Regions from separate parts of the Dehalobacter sp. TeCB1 genome, predicted to be linked through region 1. Evidence: riboswitches for the same ligand, from Rfam matches in the RefSeq annotation. Region 1 holds a riboswitch; the other holds the start of a gene.
The links. Region 1 has a riboswitch for cobalamin ahead of A7D23_RS08555 (ABC transporter substrate-binding protein). Riboswitches for the same ligand answer to the same signal wherever they lie in the genome.
Positions count from the first base shown of each region.

Region 2: it holds a riboswitch for cobalamin, as region 1 does, so the genes downstream of both, cobT (nicotinate-nucleotide--dimethylbenzimidazole phosphoribosyltransferase) here and A7D23_RS08555 (ABC transporter substrate-binding protein) in region 1, are expected to answer to the same signal.

Region 1 covers NZ_MCHF01000030.1:2,242-5,712, forward strand. Annotated here, with positions in the region: gene A7D23_RS08545 (energy-coupling factor ABC transporter substrate-binding protein) at 1-247, shown strand, start outside; gene cbiQ (cobalt ECF transporter T component CbiQ) at 320-1,111, shown strand; cobalamin riboswitch at 1,201-1,387, shown strand; gene A7D23_RS08555 (ABC transporter substrate-binding protein) at 1,512-2,669, shown strand; gene A7D23_RS08560 (adenosylcobinamide amidohydrolase) at 2,761-3,471, shown strand, end outside.
Region 2 covers NZ_MCHF01000016.1:68,199-71,669, forward strand. Annotated here, with positions in the region: gene A7D23_RS04970 (tetrahydromethanopterin S-methyltransferase subunit H) at 1-758, opposite strand, end outside; cobalamin riboswitch at 919-1,095, shown strand; gene cobT (nicotinate-nucleotide--dimethylbenzimidazole phosphoribosyltransferase) at 1,199-2,317, shown strand; gene A7D23_RS04980 (accessory gene regulator B family protein) at 2,412-2,876, opposite strand; gene A7D23_RS04985 (hypothetical protein) at 3,108-3,471, opposite strand, start outside.

The DNA.
Region 1 (3,471 bases):
TGTCATTCCGCTTATTATCGCTAAAGATGCGGAATTCGGCGGAGCGGATGGCCAAGCCGAAACTGCGATTACCGAGATTAACCCTGAATACAACCCCTGGTTTTCTTCAATTTTTGAGCCTCCCAGCGGTGAAATTGAAAGCTTGTTGTTTGCTCTGCAAGCAGCGTTAGGTTCCGGCATTCTCTTTTATGGACTGGGTTACCTGAAAGGGCGCAGTAAAAAAGAAGAGAACAGAAATAAAGCTTAGTGGCAACATCGTAAAGTATGAGTATTCTGCGTAAGAATATAAGCAAAATTCGTATGAAATAAGGAAAAAAGCATGATAAATATTGACAATTACGCCTATGCTTCAAAACTGAAACGTAAAAATCCGATGGAAAAAGTTGCCTTTGCTTTGTTGACCCTGGGTGTCTGTCTTTGGGGGAATTCCATCCTGCTCTCGCTTGTAGTTTTACTGATCATGACGTGGTTGTCCGTCAGGAAGGGTGGGATCCCGCTCCGCTTTTTTCTTAAACTGATGCTCCTGCCGATGTCATTCTTAATCTTGGGAGTGCTTATGATAGCCTTTCAAATCTCAAATGATCCCCAGCAGTTTGTTATGTCTGTGCCGGTGTTCGGTACATTTTTAGGATTTTCTAAAATCGGTATAGAGACAGCCGCACAGCTATTCTTCAGGGCCTTAGGAGCGGTATCCTGCTTATATTATTTGTCCCTGAATACGCCGATGGTTGACCTCCTATCTGTACTGCGGAAGCTGAAATGTCCTAAAATTCTGGTGGAATTGATGAGTTTAATTTATCGGTTTATTTTTGTATTGATGGAAACAGCGGAGACAATGTATACGGCTCAAAATTCCCGCTTAGGTTATTCCAGCCTGAAAGCGGGGTATCATTCGTTGGGGGCTCTGGCATCAACTCTTTTTATCCGGGCCTACAAACGCTCGGATGAGATTTTTACGGCGATGGAAGCCAGGGGATATGACGGGGATATTGAAGTATTGGAAGAACTGGCTCCTTTCTCTTGGCAGGGTTTCTTACCAGCAGTATTGATAAATATGATTTTGATCGGTTCCGTATTGTTGGGAAGGCAGTATATAGGGGGATTGCTTTGATGAATTCGGAATGTCCATTTGAGGCTTCCGCGCATCGGACACTTGATGAAAATACTGAAATAAAAAGTCATTACATGTTCTAACTAACTGAATACTGACAAAGCTCAGGTACCAAAGTCCGAGGATTTTGGTTGAAAAGGGAAGCAGGTGCAAATCCTGCACGGTCCCGCCGCTGTAATGGGGAAATGTTTCATGAATGCCACTGGTTTATTCCGGGAAGGCGTGAAACATTGATGATCCGGAGTCAGAAGACCTGCCTGAGTAGTTTACTTCAACTCTGCGAAAGACAGAGGAGGTGCTGTATGTTAAACATCATATATTTTACTAAATATATTGTTGACACCTCTTGACGTGAAGTTGAGAGGTGTTTTTGTTAAAGGATAAAGATGGAGGAATTTTCATGATTAAGTATCAAAAGAATTTTTTTATTGTCGTCATACTGATTATGATTTGTTCGCTGATAGTGGCAGGCTGTTCCGCCGGAAGCCAGGAAAGCAATAAGCCCTTAACCGGCAAAGAGGTCAGTTTAAGTTATACAAACGCATTTAAGATTGCTGATTATGGCAACAATATCAAGCTGTTGACGGATGCGGAAAACAATCAGTTCCTGCTGGTGCCGGAAGGAGTGAAGACACCTAAAATACCGGAGGCCGCAGGGGCGACGGTTATCAATACACCGCTGAAAAAGGTAGTTTACTGTTCGACCACACAGGTAGGCTTGCTTCAGGCAATATTCTCAGACAAGGACTGGGACAGTATTGCCGCCGTCACTACAGATACAGCAGAATGGTATGTTGATGAAGTGAAAACGCGCATGGAGAATGGAACGATTCAATATGTCGGCACAGGGGGCATGGCAGATCCGGATTTTGAAAAGATCCAAGCACTGAACCCCGATATGGTCTTTGTCTATACCGGAGATTACGGACTGCAGAAAACGCTCGCCAAAATGAAGGAACTTCATATCCCCTGCGTGGTCGTCAATGATTATACGGAACCTACGGATATGGGACGTCTGGAATGGCTGAAATTTTTAGGCGCGTTCTACAACAAGGACCAGAAAGCCGCCGGCTTTATTGAAGAGAAAGCGGCGATGCTGCAGGAAATCACAGCTGCCGTTAAAGATAAGCCGAGTCCAAAAGTTGTCTATGGCATGGTCTACGATGGCAAGGTGTATATTACCGACGGCGGATCCTATGTGGCAAAACAAATAAAGGAAGCCGGGGGAGATTATGTATTTGCGAATGTTAACCCGGATAAAACCGGCAGTTCCCAAATTTCCATGGAAGAATTCTATGAGAAAGGCAAGGATGCGGACGTATTTATTTATTCCTCAATGGTTGCCTATATGCCCTCCGTCGAGAGCCTGCTAAAGGCCGAACCGTTATTAAAAGATTTTAAAGCTGTCAAGAACGGAAAAGTGTATTGCTTCGCTCCTTGGTACTACATGTCGATTAACAAAACGATTGAAGGCGTGAAAGATATGGCCTCGCTCTTCCATGAAGGACTTTACCCGGAATGGAAACTTGTCATGTTCCAACAGCTGCCGGGAAAATAGAACATGGAACAAAAGCGTGTCAAACCAACCTTGTTTTGACTGCAAGACTTGTTTGAGCGGTGCAATCATAACATGTACAGCGGAGGAAAAAATGAAAATTCATACTTTATCGACTGGGGATGAAGTCCACAGGTATCAAAAGAGCATCATCATTCCGTTCCAAGAGGACCGCAAGGTGCTAAGCACCTCCGTTCTAAACGGAGGATACAGCGAAAAGCTCAAAGCGGCCTTCAACCACGATTCCAATCCGGGAGAAGGGATGACCTGCTCGCTTAGGACAGATTCCTACCTGAACGACCTGAAGCTGCTTGCCGCAGAGATCGGCCTCGATCCGGAAACGGTGACGGGCATTTCCACCGCCGCGTCGATGGATAATGTTTCGATCAAAACGGTTTCTTATGATAATCTCACGGTGACCGCCATTGTCACCGGAGGAGTGGAAGTCAACGGCGGGAGGGTCGGAGACCCGGCATCTTACCATGAAGCTCAGGGCAAAACCGTCATGACAAAGGAAGGAACCATCAATATTATCCTGAATATCGATGCGGATTTACTCCCAGGTACGTTGACCCGCGCTTTGGTAACCTGCACGGAGGCCAAAACGGCCGCCTTGCAGGAGCTGATGGCGGGAAGCAATTACTCCCGGGGGTTAGCGACAGGTTCAGGAACAGACGGTACGATTATCATTGCCAACAGCCAATCCGATTTAAAACTGACCTATGCGGGCAAACACAGCAAGCTGGGTGAACTGATCGGCTTAGCGGTGAAGCCGGCCGTCAAAGAGGCGCTGTTTTTGCAGACC
Region 2 (3,471 bases), on a different contig from region 1:
AGGACGGCCGATACTGCATGCACTGCAGCATTCATGGCGGAAAAGCCTTCCCCACCCCACATCTCCCGACTTTCTTTCCACATATACGTCCCATTAGCAGGAGCTGATCCAACCGGCCAACCGGTTTCCGCTTTGATTTGTTTGCCTGCCAGGGATGAAAAAGAAATGGACGGAAGATTCATTACTGTCGTATCGATTAAGACCGAGGCAAAATCTTTCGCTCCAATGGCTTTCAGCATTTCACGGCATGCCTGTACCCTGCCGGAAGGAGTCTGGTTCGTTTCATCGAATACTTGCAGGACCACGTGTTTGATTTTCAATTCTTTTAATGCCGCTGCCTGGCCGATGCTGTCTTTATCCCAGGGTGTAATGCTGTTATATAGAATTTTGTCCTGAATACCAAGACTGGCAGCATATTCTGCCGCGTCAAGACGCGCTTTTTCGCCCCAAATGTCTATAGCAAAAGGGCGGTTGCTGATTGTAAGATAAAAATCAATATATTCCTTCATTTCATCTGCGGAAACCGCTGTCAAAGCTACTATGGCAGGTATCCCTGTCTGATCGGACAGCTCTTCCTGCCTGAGAATGTATGAACGGGCTTTTTCACGGTCAAATTTCCTGTCACGGCGGCTTTCCAGAATACGGTCTCCGTTATGAAACATTGAAGATATAAGCAGAGGCGGATTATCTCCAGCTTGGCCACCGACAATCATGTCACAGATGCGGCAAACTTTTGGTGTTAAGTCATATTTAAACATTTCTTCTCCCATATCTGTTTGGATGATTTAGCAAATCGTATTATACCATATATCATTAAAAATAACCATTAATTAACAGTAATTGCCAAATTGAGTGAGTATTTTGAATTAATTAGACTTGACTTTATTGATGATTTTCGTTATCTTAATAGAAGTTAAATATATTTATATAATCTTAGGTGCCCCACTAAGGGAGAATAGGAAAATCGGTAATAATCCGATACGGACCCACCACTGTATAGACGAGTCCCCGCTGATCCACTGGCGTATGCTGGGAAGGTGCGTTCAGGACGTTTGAGTCTGAGTCAGGAGGCCTGCCTAAGAGGTAAAAGTCTTTCCTGGGTAATGGAAAGCGGCGGTGATGACGGCAAAATCCCGACCACAAGAAAATTTGTGGCGGGGTTTTATTTATTTTTAAATATTTTATTGGAGGTTTTTAAATGAGCAGTCTTACAAAATTTCATGGTTTGGAAAATTTAAAAAATGCGACTGGGCAGGAACTTGAAATTGCCTTGCAAGAACTGATGGGCGGAATCAAAGCGCTCGATCAGGAAGCCTTGGCAGGCATGCAAAGCCGTGTAGATGCGAAAATTAAGCCCCTCGGAAGCTTAGGTGTCTTAGAGGATATTGCACAACAGCTCGCAGGCATATTTGGCACCACGCATCCAAAAATCAATAAAAAAGCAGTCCTTCTTATGGCCGGAGATCATGGTGTTGTCGTCGAAGGCGTCAGTGCTGCACCTCAGGAAATCACGAAACAAATGTTCTATAGTTACCTGAATGGCGGTGCCGGCATTAATGTCCTCGCCCGGAATGCCGGAGCAGATGTTATCAGTACGGACATCGGCATTGCCACCCCATTGGACGCTCCTGAGCTTATGGCCTACCGGGTTAAAAACGGAACAGACAATATGGCGAAAGGACCGGCAATGACCCGTCAAGAGGCCATGCTTGCAATACTGACAGGTGCAAGAATTGCGGCCAATGCGATTGACTCTGGTGTTAATCTGTTAGCAACAGGTGAAGTCGGTATTGGCAATACAACGCCGAGCGCTGCCTTGATCTCTGTGTTTACCGGTCACTCTGTTGAGGATGTTACCGGCCGCGGAACTGGCTTAAAAGATGATGCCCTGATTAATAAGCAAACCGTGATTAAATGCGCAATCGAAATTAATCAGTGTAATCCTGACGCTCCAATCGATACCCTGGCCAAAATTGGCGGACTCGAAATTGCTGCGCTCGTTGGAGCAATCCTCGAAGCTTCCTATCAGCATGTACCAATTATTCTCGACGGCATCATTTCATCTGCTGCAGCAATCACTGCAGCAAAACTGGCACCCCTGTCCACTTCCTATATGATTGCTTCTCATAGTTCAGAAGAGCTTGGACAGCATCTAGCTCTTCATCAGCTTGGGCTCAAACCCAGACTTGACTTCCATATGAGACTTGGAGAAGGCACAGGTGCCGCTCTGATGTTCCCGATGGTCGAGGCAGCCCTTAAAATCGCTGATGAAATGGCCACATTTGAACAAGCTGCAGTTACCACTGGAGACTTCTAAAATCTGCAAAGAAAGATGAAAAAGACATGTGCGAAATAATCCGTGCATGTCTTTTTTGCATAATCATCGATAACGGAAACTCTTGATAGTTTAATTAGATCCCAATCTTTTGCATCAGCTTGTCACTTGCTAATACAAAATTCTTGCCGATAGCTGTCTGCATAAACGCCTGAAAAAAAATTCCGATGTTTGCAGGGATAAGGATCACTTCGATCAATGGATATACGTTAATTTGAGATGCGATCCATCTGGCAGCCAATGACAACCCGGTAAAGAAAGCCATGGAAAAAACCAGACAGCGCCGGTAGCTGGAACAATGAGAACCGCCGGTAAATACCCGTAAAGCCAAAGCGGAAAATATTATCACGAGCGTATACACAATGGTACCGAATATTGCAGATACCCCTACGGTTAGAATTAATTCGATTATTACTCCAAGAAGCAAGGCTAAACCATATTCTATTTTCGCTTTATGGACAGCGTCCATTTCTTCACCTTTTACCATACGATTTGTCAAATGATGTGCAACACCCTCGAAATCAAACAATTGTTCACCCATCCTCCAGTCCGTGTTTAGGAAAATCGTTTAGGAAAATGATCCAAGATCAATTACCTTTCTGTGGATAATGTAGAAAATATAACCATACAAGATATATAATTCTATATATCTTTGGTATTTCCTGCTAAATTGTTTGTTGGAATTACATAATAGTCCTATATGAAATGCGCATATAAAAAACGCCTCGTATTTTTTACGTGGCGTTAATCTTCGATATTATGCTATTTATTATTACACACCTTGGTTTTGCTCAAGATTATATTTGAAATCTGCGACACGTTGGACATAACTATCTGGATCAGCTGAGCCGCCGTCTTCCATCTGCTTTTGACAGCCTTCAAGGCCGTAGTGATTAGACAACAGCATCAGATCAAAGACGAACTCATCGGCATAGCCCCGAGCCGCCCAGTAATTCCTGTAGTATGCCAACTTTTCAATCTCTGATTTTGCGGTGTCAATGGTGATATTATCAATTCCTTCTGCCTGATAAACTGCTAAAACCAACGCATACGATAAATTGTTTTGCTCACAAAGACTCCGGATCGCGCCCTGCGGGTCTTCCGGCAGGATGCCCTGACCTGCTGGGATCTCCTGA